Regions from separate parts of the Oceanobacter sp. ABM4_470 genome, predicted to be linked through region 1. Evidence: riboswitches for the same ligand, from Rfam matches in the RefSeq annotation. Region 1 holds a riboswitch; the other holds the start of a gene.
The links. Region 1 has a riboswitch for thiamine pyrophosphate ahead of thiC (phosphomethylpyrimidine synthase ThiC). Riboswitches for the same ligand answer to the same signal wherever they lie in the genome.

Region 1 (7,850 bases):
TCAGGGTGCGATACCAGTTCAGTAAACTGCCCGGGTTGTATTCCTGATTGACGACCGTGTGTTCGCTTTCGGCGTCGTCTGGCAGCCAGCTTGTGGTTGCTGAGGTAAAGCTGTTTGGCTTTGACCACATCATCGGTCGACGGCAACCATCGCGGCCGGGGAACAGTGGCCAGTAGTGCAGGCCAACCGGGTCTTGCAGCTGTTTGCGGGGCACGCGCTGCTCGGGCATGCCGATTTCCTCGCCGTAATACAACACCGGCGTGCCGCGCAGGGTGAGCAACATGGCCGCAAGCAGGCGCGCGCGCCACGGCGTGCGTTCACTGGCGGCGTAGCGGCTGATGTGTCGTTTTACATCGTGATTGCTAAGGGTGTAGCAAGGCCAGTTGTGTTTGCCCAGTGCCTCGTTCCAGCGTTTGATGGCACGTTTAAAGGCGCTGGCGTCAAATCGACAATGCAAGAACTCCAGATTAAATGCCAGATGCAGTTGGTCATCACGGCCACAATAGCTGGCCGCCAGTTGGCAATTGTCTTCGTCGCCGGTAAACACCTCGCCGATCAGAATGCGTTCAGGGTATTGCTCCACCCATTGCCGCATGGCTTGCAGCGCTTCGTGCATTTCTGGCTGGTCCTTGTCGTGCAGGTGGCGCTGTCTGTCGTAGGGGCGTGCAATTTTGAACCAGTCGACCGGGTTGTTGCGCAGTTGTTGATCCTTGAAGTAATAATTCACCACGTCGAGCCGGAAGCCGTCGATGCCGCGCTCCATCCAGAATTCCAACACGTTTCTGACGGCATCTACCACCGCTGGATTGCGCCAGTTAAGGTCCGGTTGTTGGGGCAAGAACGAATGGTAGTACCAGGCCTGACGCTGTTCACTCCAGTTCCAGCCCGAACCGCCAAAGCAGGATTCCCAGTTGGTAGGGCGTTGACGGCCCTCATGCCAGATGTACCAGTCCTGCTTGTCGCCCTGATCGCCAAGCAGGCTTTGCTGAAACCAAGGGTGCTGTTCGGAGGTGTGGTTCAGCACCATATCCATAATGACGCGGATATTGCGGCTGTGGGCGGCTTCAATGAGTGCATCAAGGTCGGCAAGGGTGCCGTAGCAAGGATCGATGTTGAGATAGTCGGCAACGTCGTAGCCGAAATCCGCTTGTGGTGACGGGTAAACAGGGCAAAGCCAGATGGCGCTCACCCCCAGCGAGGACGGACTGCCGTCGTTGAGGTAATCCAATCGTTGAATGATACCGCGGATGTCACCGATGCCATCGGCATTGGAGTCCTGAAAGCTGCGTGGATATATCTGATAAATAACGCCTTCTTTCCACCAGCTCATGTTTTTCTCATCCTGAATCAAAACATCGACGTTAGTTTGCCGCTGTGACAGCGGCATGAATGAAGGCTTTCAGTTATGAGACTTGGGGTTCCAGGGACTGACTGAATAACTCTGCGCAGCTTAGTTATCAGGGGTATGAATCTGAAGTTGGTCGTCGGTAGTGGCTGCGGCAGTGCAGGCGGCATCGGCCGCTTGCAGCCATTCATTGGCGTTGTTGAAGGTGTCCAGCGCCCGGGCGATGCCAATGCGGGTATGGTCACGGAATTCGGGGATTTGACGGCCAATGGTCTTGCGAATACGTTCAGCAAAAAAGCGTACATCCCCTTCGTCGCTGGCGGGCAGCAAAACAGCGACCTGACCCGACTGAGGCACACAGGCCAGATCGGTCTGGCGCAATGATCTTGCCAATAGGGCATAGGCTTTTTTCATGGCGTCGGCATCAATCGCCAGCTGGGAATGATCGAGCAGGGCGATGCAGCTTGGCATTTCTGAGCGGTGCACTCGCGCCAGTTCGCGGCTGATTTCTTCGTGCCAGGCATCCGTGGTCATCAGCCCGGTCTCCGGGTCAACCCGAGTCAGCTTGTTGATTTCAACGCCCAGCTTGTGGGCTTCTTCCTTGCCCAGTGCCGCGTCGGTAACGTCATAGATGATGACGCAAATGTGATGGATCTGACGGTCAATCGACTCCAGAGGAATGATTGCGGTGTTCTGGTACATGAAGGTGGCGCGACCGGTAATGGGGCGATAATTCTTGAAATGGAACAGGTAAGGGCGCTGTTCCCAGATCGTGAAGGTGCGCGTTTTCAGCTGAAACACGGGCTCGGCTTTCTTGCGGAACCAGGCTTCCGGGATGTCGGGAAACAGTGTAAACAGATTCTCGCCCTTGGCATTTTGCGGACTGATGCCACTGTGGCTGTCCATAAAGCCATTCCAAAGCTGGATGTTGTATTCCTTGTCGAGAACCACCAGGCCAACGTCGATATTCTGAAGAATATCCATCAACCAATGGATGTCGCCCAGATCAATGTTGGGATTCGTCATAGTTAATCCAGCAAGAAGTCGATTACGTGGTTAAGTCGCAGTACGGAGTCTTCGGTGAACAGCAGCAACAGGTCGCAGTCAACATTCACCGCTTCCATGGTGTAGTGAATTTCGATGGCCAACGTACGCCGCCATTTTTGATTGCTGACGTTCAGAATGTCATTGACGTTGCAGTGCTGCCCCAGCACCACCGGGTGGCCCTGGTTAAAATGAATTTCCAGCTGCTCACCAATGCCCTGAATACAGGCTCCTATTAACAGGGAGCTGACGTCCATCAAAATTTCCAGCTGCGCCTGATGCGTTAGCTCGCCGGGGTAGTTGGTGAGACGAGCGAGGTCGGTAAAGCTGGTGTCGTTGAACAGCATCAAGGCTTCACCAGCGATACCGGAGCCAATAAAGCCCTGACAAACGGCCGATACCGCATCTTCTTCCTGAGCCCCTTCAATGGCCATGCGTAAATCGCTGATTTCAATCAGGTTTACTTTCGGGATCGGAAGGACAACATAGCTGTCCAGCAAGCGGGCAAGGCGATCAGCCGCCTGGCCCATGGCAACGTTGGTCAGCTCCTGGTAGCAATCTCGCTGGTCGTCGCTGAGTGTGACAATAGGAGGAGTCGTCATATCAGGCCCGGGTCATAATGCCGTATTCGGTGAGTACCGCTTCTGCCTTGGCAGCATCAATCGGCTTCTTAACAAACGCCATTGCGCCAAGTCCCATCACACGCTCCTGTGCGTCTGGCTGGATGTCACCAGAGACCACGATCACCATGGCTGGGAGGTCTTCCTTGCGAATGGTCTCGAGTACGCCGTAGCCATCCATGTTGGGCATGGTCAAATCCAGAAACACCACTTCGCCTCTGCCTTCGCGGATGGCCTGGACGCCTTCCACGCCATCTGTCGCAAAATGCACCTCAACGTCCCAGCCCGTCGGGATCGCTCTGGCCATCTGCTTGCGGGCAAAGCTGGAGTCATCGCAAATGAGTATGTTGGTTGCCATAGGTTTTTCGTCTGGATCAGGTCATAGGTAGTACCTTAAGTAGTAGCTGGCCAAGCCAATTTTGCAAACTCAAGGACCCTCTGAATTACTCGGTGCCCGCTCTGGATGACAGGGCGACGCTGAATCACGAAGCTGATTTGCAGGTCTGACGGATCAAGTCAAAAATCAGCGACACAGAGTCAGCAATGCCCTGCCATCCCCTTCGGGCGCGGCCTGCAGCCCGCCAGAACGGTGTTGGCGAACCTGCGCGGCCCGATTTGGAAAGGTCTAGCCATTTCGCTGCATTCGCCGCGGGGGTGTTGTAAAGAGCCAATGACAACCTGCAGGACTCGCGCACGACTGCATGGATGCAGGAGGTAGGGCGAAGCAGGAAGCCAGAGCCGAGAGCAGTGCAGAGTTATTCAGGGGTCCTTACCCGGCTGTCTGACGTAACGTATGGTTGACGAATCACGCGGTTGCTCTGAACGGTGAGCGGGGAGCGTTGTTGAGCAGGGAGTTAAGCGCTTGCGCCGATAACATCGCAGGCGTATTGTGCCTGGTACTCATTAATAAGCTATTCGTGTGTATTTATGGGAAATAATAAGAACAGTCAGAAAACCCCTGAAGAGCGCTTTTGGGCCAGTCAGCAGTTTGTTGGTGTGTTGCCGCACTGCCGCAAACTGGGCATCACCGTTGAAGCCGCTGAGCCGGATTTCGCTTCCCTGCGTTTGCCCTACAGCGATGCCATTATTGGCAACCCGGATACCGGTGTTGTGCATGGTGGCTGCCTGACCACCTTGATGGATACCTGTTGCGGCGGCGCAGTGTTTAATGCGCTGCCGGGTTATGAACTCTGTCCAACACTGGATTTACGAGTCGACTACATGCGTTCTGCCCAGGCAGGCCACGATCTGCTGGCTGAGGCGCGGGTGACTCGTGTAACAGACAACGTCGTATTTGTTGATTGCGAAGTGAAACAGAGTGGCGATGGCCTGCTGGTGGCTAAAGCAACTGCATCGTTTATGCGAATCGATGTGCATATCGACCACTTGGTGGCTCAGGCTCGGGAAACCCTCGCCAGTGCGCAATCGCCAACGCCCAAATTGGATCAACAAGGAGGTAACGTATGACACGTGTATCCATGGCCGAGTTGGTGCAACAGGTGCAGCAAGACAACGACTTCCAGAAGTTGGCTGATGCCATTCCGTACTCCAGAACCATTGGTATGAAAGTACAGGGCGTTGGCGATGAGCTGCTGTTTCATCTGCCTCGCAACCCGGAAAATATTGGTAACCCATTGCTGCCCGCCATTCATGGCGGAGTGATCGGTGGCTTTATGGAATTGGCGGCGGCGCTGCAACTTTTGATAAAAAATCAGCCCGTTACCATGCCGAAGGTGATTGATTTTTCGTTGGATTATATACGAGCGGGCAAAGATCGCGATACCTGGGCTGAGTGTCAGGTATGGCGTCAGGGCAATCGGGTAGCCAATGTGGCGATCACGGCCTGGCAAACCCGACGCGACAGTCCAATCGCGACTGCCAGAGCGCATTTTCTGCTGCAAAGTGGCGACTGAAGTAGCCATTCTCTGGGTTGATTTTCAGCGTTCTGGCGTCCACACAAGCGGTTCAATTATTCGATTTTTTTAAGCGTTCTTGAACCGTACTGCCGTTTGATTTTGAGCTTGATTACGGGACTACTGTTGCCTAAAAGTTATTAGTTGGCAGTTCAAAAATAGGCTATTGCCCTGGGCGAATTTATCCCCTAGCATAAAAAAACATTCTGTCGGGGTGCCTCGAACAAGAGGCTGAGATCGCAATAGCGGGTCCCGTTGAACCTGATCTGGTTAGTGCCAGCGTAGGAAACAGAGACGATTTGTCGGGGCGTTCGCTCCGGCTTCGGATGATGGTCAGCATCGGCTCGCGCCGACAGGCACTCCAGCCTCGCTGCCAATCCCGCTTTCTTTCTGAATCGCTGCCTGCCTGATCCTTTCAACCGTTTGAAGAGAGGAATCAAGTATGGCTTCTGCCGAAACACCGTCACAAAACAATAATCGCCAACACACGTCGAAAAATGCCATGCCATCGCCGCTGACCAAGTCGGAAATGGAGCGTTTGAGCTACCCTGCATCCAGCAAGTTGTATCTGGCGATGGCAAGTGCCCACGAAACCGTCAAGGTAGGCGTGCGTGAAATTGAACTGTCTCCAACGCTGCTGGGCCCGGACCCGGAAACCGCAGAAACCGAATACAACCCGCCTGTGCGTGTGTACGACACCTCTGGCCCTTATTCCGACCCGGATTTTACGCCGGATTTGACCAAAGGTTTGCCAGCCCTCCGACAGCATTGGATTGAAGCACGGGATGACACCGATGTGCTGGAGCAGCCATCGTCGGCCTTCAGTCAGGCTCGAGAAAATGATCTGCGTTTTGAAGACTGGCGCATGAAGGTTGAGCGTCACCCTCGCAAGGCCAAGGCTGGCAAAAACGTGACCCAGCTGCACTACGCCCGTCAGGGCATCATCACGCCCGAGATGGAATACATCGCCATTCGTGAAAACCTCGGACTGGCCGAGGCGCAAATGGACGAGGCGCTGGCGAGCCAGCATCCGGGCCAAAGCTGGGGCGCGAACATTCCCAAAATCATCACGCCGGAATTTGTCCGTGACGAAGTGGCTCGTGGTCGTGCTGTGATTCCGAACAACATCAACCACCCGGAAAGCGAGCCGATGATTATTGGCCGTAACTTCCGCACCAAGGTGAACGCCAACATTGGTAACTCGGCGCTGACTTCCTCGATTGCCGAAGAAGTTGAAAAACTGGTGTGGTCGACCCACTGGGGCGCGGACACCGTGATGGACTTGTCTACCGGTCGTAATATTCACGAAACCCGCGAATGGATTCTGCGCAATTCGCCAGTGCCGATTGGCACCGTGCCGCTCTATCAGGCATTGGAAAAGTGTGGTGGCATTGCCGAAGACCTGACCTGGGAGCTGTTCCGCGACACCCTGATTGAACAGGCCGAGCAGGGCGTTGATTACTTCACCATTCACGCCGGTGTGCGCTTGCACCACATTCCGCTGACCGCCAAGCGCGTCACCGGCATTGTTAGCCGTGGCGGCTCCATCATGGCCAAATGGTGTTTGTCGCATCACAAGGAAAGCTTCCTCTACCAGCACTTCGAGGAAATCTGCGAGATCATGAAGGCCTACGACGTGTGCTTCTCGCTGGGCGATGGCCTGCGTCCGGGCTCGATTGCCGACGCTAACGATGAAGCCCAGTTTGCCGAACTGCGTACCCTGGGTGAGCTGACCAAAATTGCCTGGAAGCACGACGTGCAAACTTTCATCGAAGGCCCTGGCCACGTGCCGATGCACATGATCAAGGAGAACATGGACGAGCAGCTGAAGCACTGTCACGAAGCGCCGTTCTATACCCTTGGCCCTCTGACAACCGATATTGCTCCGGGTTACGACCACTTCACCTCTGGTATCGGTGCCGCCATGATCGGCTGGTATGGCTGTGCCATGCTGTGCTACGTCACGCCAAAAGAACACCTGGGCTTGCCGAACAAGGAAGACGTGAAGCAGGGCCTGATTGCCTATCGGATTGCGGCTCATGCGGCGGATTTGGCCAAAGGCCACCCGGGTGCGCAGCTGCACGACGACGCCATGTCGAAGGCGCGTTTTGAATTTCGCTGGCAGGACCAGTTCAACCTGGCTATTGACCCGGAAACCGCCCGTGCCTACCACGACGAAACCTTGCCGAAAGAGGGCCATAAGGTGGCCCACTTCTGCTCCATGTGTGGGCCGAAGTTCTGCTCTATGAAAATCTCGCAGGAAGTGCGTGATGCTGAAGCCGCGAAAGAGAAGGAGAGAGAGCGCTTGGCCGAAGAGCAAGGCCTGACGGAGCGGGAGCAGGGCATGGCGCAAATGTCTGAACAGTTCCGTGAGCTTGGTAGTGAAATCTATCACCCGGCAGAGGCCATTGCGGATGAATAATTCATCCGCTCAATCTCAACGGGAGCTGGTTCAACAGGGCATCACTCAGCCGGATTTTGCCATCGCCGGGGCAGGCCTCCTGGGCCTGCTGCTGGGCTGGCGACTGGCGTCACAGGGCTACAAGGTCTGTGTGTATGACTCTTCTGACGAAGACAGCCCGAAAGCCGCTGCGCACACCGCCGCAGCCATGATTGCACCGTGGGCCGAATTGCCGGTGTGTGCCGACGGCCTGTTTGAAATGGGCTGTGCCTCACTCAAGCTCTGGCCGACGTTATTGGCTGACCTCGAACAGCAATCTGCCGAGAAAATACGGTTAGGGCAGGGCGGAAGCTTGCTGGTAGCGCATCCCGCTGACCAATCTGAACTGCAGGATTTTCAGGCCCATATGCAGCGGGCGGGCATACTTGCCGACAGCAAGGACGATGTGCAGTTACTGAGTGGCTCGCGCTTGCGGCAAATGGAACCGGCGTTGGCTGAACACTTTCAGCAAGGCTTCTGGCTACCAA
Region 2 (7,850 bases), 1.9 Mb from region 1:
GCCACTGGCCTCGGCCTGTGACGCCAGCGTGCCAATCACGTCGTCGGCTTCAACGCCTTCAACAATCAACAACGGCAGGCCCATGGCGCGGATGATGTTGTGGATAGGTTCAATCTGCTCGCGCAGCTCACCCGGCATCGGCGGACGGTTGGCCTTGTACTCGCTGTACATGTCATTACGGAAGGTTTTGCCCTTGGCATCAAACACCACCACCATCTGGGCACCTTCGTAATCCTTTTGCAGTCGCTTGATCATACTGATCACGCCCTTCACCGCATTGGTATGAAGGCCGTTGGAATTGGTCAGCAGCGGGATCGCGTGAAAAGCGCGGAACAGATAGGAAGAGCCGTCAATCAGAACGACTGTCTTGGACGCTGTCTCAGACATAGGAAGTTACCCGGGCAGTAGCGGTAGAGTGACGCAGACTTGACCAAAACGCTGGGGTTGCTGGCCAAGGGCACCTACAATAGAACGAAGATTTGAATGGAAGGCATCCTAACATGAAGACCAACAATCGTCTGGCTCGCAACGCACGCACGTTACTCTTTTCACTGGCTTGCTGCCTGCCATTGGCGACGGTCTTAATGCCAGCGCACGCGGCCGGTTCGACCGAAGAAACCGTGACCATCCGCAACGATGGCGACAAAACGTATTATGAGTTCCGGGTGAACGGTGAACTGGTTGAAATCAAGGTGCAGCCGAAGGTCGGCAAACCCTACTATCTGGTGCCGTCACCGGATGACGACCAGAACCTGATGCGCCGCGACAACCCCGACATTACGGTGCCGAAATGGGTGATTTTCCGCTGGTAAGTCAGATCAGCGATTTCAGACCAGGGATTGCAGTGCGGTGCGCAGCTCACGGGCGTTCCAGATGCCCTGAGCGCCGTACCAGAGGCTGTTCAGACAGGCCAACTGACGGTTGGCTTGTTGCCAGTCAGACTGTTCCGGATCGATGCCAAGGTCGACCAGCAGCATGGCTTGTTCGGCAGGGTTGCCTTCCGACATCTGTACCAGACTGGCGATGTCCCACAGCGGATGACCCACTGTGGCGTACTCCCAGTCGATCAGTCGCCATTGGTTGTTCGACCACTTCCAGTTGTCCGGATTGGGGTCCATATGGCACAGCGAACGCTCCGGCCCGGGCAGTTCGGCCATGCCCGCTTGCAGTTGCTGTTTAAGCTGCTGCCAGTCGCTGTTCCAGCGCCCTTCCAGACGCTGTTCAATGGCCTGCCAATACACCTCGGCCTTGGCGCACACATCCATCACTTCCAGACCAAAATGCCATTCGCTGGTCAGCGGCAGGTCATGCAGGCTGTGCAGACGTTGTTGCAGCTGTGGCCAGGGCTGATGCCCCTGTTTCAGCACGTCACGTAGCGACGGGCCATCGAGGTATTCCACAATCCAGTACACATCGTCCGGGCAGCGGTACAACACCCGCGGTGCCAGACCGGCTTCCGCCGCTCTTTGCTGAATGAAGTATTCGTGGTCGCGACGGATATCCAGGTCGCCGGAGTTGGCGGCGTTGATGCGGATTACCCAGCGCTGTTCGTTAACGCTGAGCAACCAGCTCTGATTGGTCAGGCCGCCGCACAGTGGCCGCAGCTGATTGGGCTGCGGTGGTTGTTCAAGCAACTGCCAGAGTCTCGAGTCAGACAACACCTCAGACAACACGTCAGCCGACTGGTGTGTGCTGGCAGCGGCTTGCTGCGCGGACAGCAGAGTAGAAGAAGGCATTAATTCGATATCAGGCTGACTGACCCAGCGCCAGATCCTCCTGCTGACTGCGGTAGTCTTTCAGCCACAGCCAGAAACCGCCAACGGCCAGCACCACGTAAATGGCCATCAGGAAGGCGGTTGGGTACAGTCCACGGTCGATGTACAGGTAAATCGCCACGGCATCGATGACCACCCAGTAGATCCAGTTTTCCAGTACCTTACGAGTCACCATCCAGGTGGTAATCACTGCCCCCAGGTGGTGAAGGAGTCCAGATACGGCAGCGCCGCCGAGGTGTTTTCCGTCAGCAGGTAGCCGCTGGTAAAGGTCAGCACGGCGATCGCCAGTAGCACCAAAGCATGCTGTTTAAAACCCCAGCTTTGCACCGGCAATGGTGTTGAATCGGCGCTTGAGGCCTTACCAGCACTGCTGTTACTGCCCGAACGCCAGGCCCACCAGCCGTATACCGCCATGACCAGATAGTAGACATTAAGTGCCGATTCCATCACCAGACTGACATCCCAGAACAGCCAGCTAAAAATGGCGGTACTGCCAAACGCGGCATACCAGCAGAGGTTATTCTGGCGCATGGCGAACACCAGATAGGCAACGCCGAGAATCACAGCAATCCATTCGGCCATGCTCTGGGCGGCAAAGCCTTCAACGATGGCATTTACGATATCAGTCATAGTCAGTATCCGGGGTGGAGAAATCAGCCGTGGGGTTTCAGTGCAGGGTCGAGGTTAACCCCCGGGATCATCTTGTAGACAAAGATGGCCTTGCCGTAAGTTTCGAACGAGCGCTTCATTTCGGCACTGATGGTGTTCATCACCAGGTCGTATTCACCAAACACCTGAGTGCTCATGGTGTTGCACTCCACCACCAGGCCTTCTACCGCTTGCAAGCGTTCGATAAACGCCTTGATGGCCGGTTTGTATTCGTCAGCCAGTGGGTATTTGCTGATATCAACGGAAAGCTCCATAGCGGGCTCCTTGCAAGGTTGGGTGTATCGATGGGGTGCCCGGCTGGCTACAGTATGCCTCCCGCCGGGCGTCTGATTCCGCATCAGAAGTAGTATTTGCCTTCTACGCCAAACAACCGTGGGGTGCCGTACTGCACCCAGCGCTCATTGGTATAGCCATCACGCGGGTCATTACCGAAGTGGAAACCACGCACTTCGTAATCAACGTTGGTCAGGTTACGGCCATACAGCGCCAGTTGCCACTGGCTGGCATCGTAGCCAATACGCGCATGCCACAGCTGGTAGGCGCTGGATTTTTCGTTATGGCTGTCGGACAGGTAGAAGCTGTCCTTGGCTTCCTGCTCTACCGTCAGGCTGAAGCCGTTACCCAGCAGGTAGTTCAGACGGTTGGTGAAGCTGTATTCCGGCGACTGAGCCTGCTCGCGGCCGTTCATGCTGAACGTGCCATCGTCGGTTTCATACTGGTAGTCGAGGAATTCGGTTTTCAGGTAACCACCGGAGAAAGTCCAGTCAACTTGCTCGGAGAGTGCCAGGTCGAACTCCACTTCTACACCGTAGTTCTGACCTTCAGCCGCGTTGGCCAAGTAATCCTGGAAGGTGAAACCACCGCTTTCGTTTGGAATCGCGTACGAGCTTTTCACCTGCTGGTCCTTACGCAGGATATAAAACGCGGCAACGCGGGTTTGCAGGCGGTCGTTGAGGCTGCTGGATTTCAGACCGGCTTCCCAAGCGTAATTGTATTCGGTATCGAAGGTGCGGTTGGCTTCGCTGATGTCCGGGTCGGTGTTCACGCCACCGGCTTTGAAACCACGGGCCAACGAGGCATAGGCCAGCTGGTTCTCGTTGAGCAGGTATTCGGCGGTGATTTTACCGCCCCAAAGGTTCTCGGTGCGATCTTCATCAATGCTGTTGCTGTCGTTGTAGTCGGTCGACCAGCGCTCGGCACGCAAGCCCAGAGTCAGACTCAGCTGTTCATTGATGACGCTGCTCAGCTCGCCGTAAAGCGCCTGGGATGCGGTCTCCAGTTTGCTGTCGAACGGGTCCTCCCAGGTGTATTCCCGATCCAGTGATTCGTCCCGGCTCATGCGGTAGTAGCCCACCACCCAATCAGTGCTATCGCCAAACAGACGGCCTTGCTCGGATGAGGTCAGGCGCAGGTCCAGTTCACGACGCTGATAGTCACGCAGGTAACGGTCGGTAGACGAGTAGCCATCGATATCCGCCAGACACTCCCCCTGGGTGGTATCACACGGGTCCGGTGTATACACAGGGTCGTCAGACATCCAGATGTACTGGCCGTAGGCCCAGTCTTCGTCGTAGCTGTATTCGGTATCCGAGTTGCTGCCAGACAGATGGACACGCAGGTCGAAGGCGTCAGCGGCTTCGGAAGTCCAGGTCAGCGCGGCAGCGTTGGTGTTCTGCACGTCCTTGCCCGGCTCATCGGAATAGGTGGTACGGGTATTATCCAGCGAGAAACCGTCGTAGCCGTTATCCACGTTAATACGCAGCAGGGTCAGATCGAGCTGGTTGCGAGCGTTCAGCTCCACCGCGGCTTTCAGACGCAGCAGCTGCTCGTCGATGTTCTGGGTATCGTCACGATCCAGATACGCATTGCGCATATAGCCATCGGAGGTGTTTTTGTGGGCCGCCAGACGCAGTTTCACCTTGTCGGATACCGCACCGGATACCGCCGCCCCCAGGGCGCGGGTGTTGTAGTTGCCCAGCTTGCCGCTGACCATGCCTTCAAATTCATCGGTCGGAGCGTTGCTTTCAATATTGATCATACCGGCCAGTGCGTTGGCACCAAAACGGGTGCCTTGCGGGCCACGCAGTACTTCTACCTGCTGCACATCAAACAGGCCAGCACCACCGCCCAAACCGGTCATGTCGATGCCGTCCACACGCAAACCCACCGACGGGTTCACCGGGTCGACAAACTGGCTGCGCTCACCAATACCGCGAATCTGGTAGTAACGGCCACGGGACGCGCCGGAACTGAAGTTCACGTTGGGGGCCAATGACAGCACGCTTTCCAGATGATCGGCGGAACGCTCTTCAATGGCTGCCGCGCCAACCACGGTGGTGGCTTCCGGAATGGTTTGCACATCGGCCTGACGGAAGTCGGCGGTCACCACCACTTCTTCGTCAATGTTATCCACAGTGCTTGCCTGAACTGGCAAGGCAACGGCGGCAGTCAGTGCTACTAACAAGGGAGATTTCTGGAACTTCACTGGGGTCAATCCTCTTTAATACTGAGCAAAAGGAGACCCGGTTCAGACGGAACTGCGTAGGTGATTGCGTCAGGCAACCGCTAGAAAAAACCGAACTGCCGCAGAGCTGCGACACTCGCCCATTCCTACGCCGGTACTAACCGGATCAGGTTCTAGGGGTTTATGCCGATAGCAAGTCTCAGGCTACAAAGTGAGCCACCCCCTGGGACGGGCGCAATTATACAGTTTTCGGCCGACAGGCCAAGATTTATACAGGGTTGTACACGCTGACCGGGGAAAACGACTATTCCCCCTGAGAATCGACGGTCACTACGGTGTAGGGGACATCTATTTAATCCGGTGCTCACTCTGGGCTACCGGGTGGTTTCGAATCACGAAGCCGAGTTGCAGGCCTGACGGGTCAAGTCAAAAGTCGGCGACACAGAGTCGAGATCATCCGGCAGCCCCCGCAGGGCGCGGGTTGCCGCCGCCCAGTGCGGTGTTGACGAACTTGAAAAGACTCGACCGGACAGGTTCGTCATTTCGCTGCATCCGTCGCCTTGCACTGAACAACGGCAACACTCGCGCAGAGCCGTGCAGGATTAAATAGATGTCCCCTGTAGCGACAGGCGTCATCAAATTCCACTTGAATTCCGCAGTAAAAGACTCAATTTTATAGTCATAGATTTCGTGATTAAGCGCTTATAACAACTCGGGAGAATCCGCTCATGTTGCGCATTGCATTATTCCTGGCCACTAACCTGGCCGTTATTTTTATTGCCAGCATTACGCTGCGATTATTGGGCTTCGAAGGCTACATGAACGCCCAGGGGCTGAACTTCGGTGCCTTGCTGGTGTTCTGTCTGGTGTTCGGCATGGTCGGCTCGTTTATTTCCTTGCTGCTGTCCAAGTGGATGGCCAAGAAAGGCATGAACGTGCAAATCATCGACTCACCGCAGAACGCCGGTGAGCAATGGTTGCTGAGTACAGTACAGGAGCTGTCTCAGAAAGCCGGTATCAAAACCCCGGAAGTGGGTATTTTTGCATCTCCGGCGCCTAACGCGTTCGCCACCGGCTGGAACAAGAACGACGCACTGGTGGCAGTTTCCACCGGTTTGCTGCAACGCATGGACAAAGAACAGGTAAAAGCCGTGCTGGGCCACGAGATTGGTCACGTAGCCAACGGTGACATGGTGACACTGGCGCTGATTCAGGGTGTGGTGAACGCCTTTGTGATGTTCTTCGCCCGCATCATCGGTAACTTCGTCGACAAGGCGATTCTGAAGAACGAAGACGGCCCTGGTATTGGTTTCTTCGTTGCGACTCTGGTTTCTGAACTGGTGCTGGGTATTCTGGCCTCGTTCATTGTTGCCTGGTTCAGCCGTCGTCGTGAGTACCGTGCCGATATCGCCGGTGCCGACCTGGTCAGCCCGGTAGCTATGATCAGCGCATTGGCGGCGTTGCAGGACGCCTACGACCAACCGTCCGAGCTGAACGGCGAACTGGTGGCCTTTGGTATTCGTGGTGAAGGCAAGCTGTCTGCACTGGCGGCGTCCCACCCACCACTGCCAGACCGTATCAACGCCCTGAAGCAGCGTTACGGCGTGTAATTCGTCTGGCGTCTGGCGTCTGGCGTCTGGCGTCTGGCGTCTGGCGTCTGGCGTCTGGCGTCTGGCGTCTGGCGTCTGGCGTCTGGCGTCTGGCGTCTGGCGTCTGGCGTCTGGCGTCTGGCGTCTGGCGTCTGGCGATCAACATCGTAAACGCCAGACACAAAAAAACCGCCACTCTTGCGAGGGGCGGTTTTTTATTACCCGAAAGTCAGGTCGCAGATCAAACGTCAGCGATGGACTTCAGTGGGTAGTTGGCAGGCAGTTCGGAAACGCCAGCAACACCGGTTTCGATTGCAGCTTGAGCAACGGCACCGGAAACAACACCCAGCAGACGGGAATCAACGGCTTTAGGAATGATGTAGTCCTTGCCGAATTCCAGAGAGTCCAGACCGTAAGCGTCCAGAACTTCCTGAGTCACAGGCTCTTTCGCCAGCGCAGCCAGTGCCTTGGCAGCAGCCAGTTTCATTTCTTCGTTGATGCGCTTGGCACGTACGTCCAGAGCACCACGGAAGATGAATGGGAAGCCCAGTACGTTGTTTACCTGGTTAGGGTAGTCAGAACGGCCAGTTGCCATGATGGCGTCTGGACGTGCTTCTGCAACGATCTCCGGCATGATTTCCGGAACCGGGTTGGCACAAGCGAAGATGATCGGGTTTTCAGCCATGGTAGCGATCTGTTCGCCAGTTACCATGTTTGGACCAGACAGACCCAGGAAGATGTCGGCACCGTTCAGTGCGTCGTCGATGGTGCGCTTGTCGGTATCAACAGCGAACATGGACTTGTACTGGTTCAGGTCGTCACGACCGCTGTGGATCACGCCTTTACGGTCACACATGAAGATGTTTTCTGGCTTCATACCGGCCAGGATCATCAGCTTGGAGCAGGAGATCGCTGCAGCGCCAGCGCCCAGTACGGCCATTTTGGCGTCTTCGATCTTCTTGCCAACCACTTCCAGTGCGTTCAGGGCACCGGCAACGGTCACAATCGCAGTACCATGCTGGTCGTCATGGAATACCGGAATGTCACACTGCTCGATCAGGGTGCGTTCGATTTCGAAGCACTCAGGAGCCTTGATGTCTTCCAGGTTGATGCCACCGAAGGTGTTGGCAATGCGACGTACGGTGTCGATGAACGCTTGTGGGCTTTCGCTTTCCACTTCGATATCGATGGAGTCAACGCCAGCGAAACGCTTGAACAGCAGGGACTTACCTTCCATTACTGGCTTGGAAGCCAGCGGACCCAGGTCGCCCAGACCCAGAATCGCAGTACCGTCAGAAATTACGGCAACCAGGTTACCCTTGGCGGTGTATTTGTAGGCATTCTCAGGATCGG

Region 2: it holds a riboswitch for thiamine pyrophosphate, as region 1 does, so the genes downstream of both, ACXADJ_RS15285 (TonB-dependent receptor) here and thiC (phosphomethylpyrimidine synthase ThiC) in region 1, are expected to answer to the same signal.

What each region holds. Positions count from the first base shown of each region.
Region 1 is NZ_JBSWTR010000001.1:1,588,902-1,596,751, reverse strand. Features, by position in the region: gene ACXADJ_RS07075 (alpha-amylase family glycosyl hydrolase) at 1-1,330, opposite strand, end outside; gene ACXADJ_RS07070 (GGDEF domain-containing protein) at 1,451-2,371, opposite strand; gene ACXADJ_RS07065 (hypothetical protein) at 2,374-2,991, opposite strand; gene ACXADJ_RS07060 (response regulator) at 2,993-3,367, opposite strand; gene ACXADJ_RS07055 (PaaI family thioesterase) at 3,937-4,476, shown strand; gene ACXADJ_RS07050 (PaaI family thioesterase) at 4,473-4,922, shown strand; TPP riboswitch at 5,123-5,227, shown strand; gene thiC (phosphomethylpyrimidine synthase ThiC) at 5,425-7,344, shown strand; gene ACXADJ_RS07040 (FAD-dependent oxidoreductase) at 7,337-7,850, shown strand, end outside.
Region 2 is NZ_JBSWTR010000001.1:3,452,054-3,459,903, forward strand. Features, by position in the region: gene polA (DNA polymerase I) at 1-387, opposite strand, end outside; gene ACXADJ_RS15265 (DUF2782 domain-containing protein) at 501-812, shown strand; gene ACXADJ_RS15270 (phosphotransferase) at 828-1,736, opposite strand; partial or broken gene pnuC (nicotinamide riboside transporter PnuC) at 1,747-2,405, opposite strand; gene ACXADJ_RS15280 (hypothetical protein) at 2,429-2,698, opposite strand; gene ACXADJ_RS15285 (TonB-dependent receptor) at 2,782-4,929, opposite strand; TPP riboswitch at 5,035-5,142, opposite strand; gene htpX (protease HtpX) at 5,637-6,518, shown strand; gene ACXADJ_RS15295 (hypothetical protein) at 6,506-6,679, opposite strand; gene ACXADJ_RS15300 (malic enzyme-like NAD(P)-binding protein) at 6,739-7,850, opposite strand, start outside.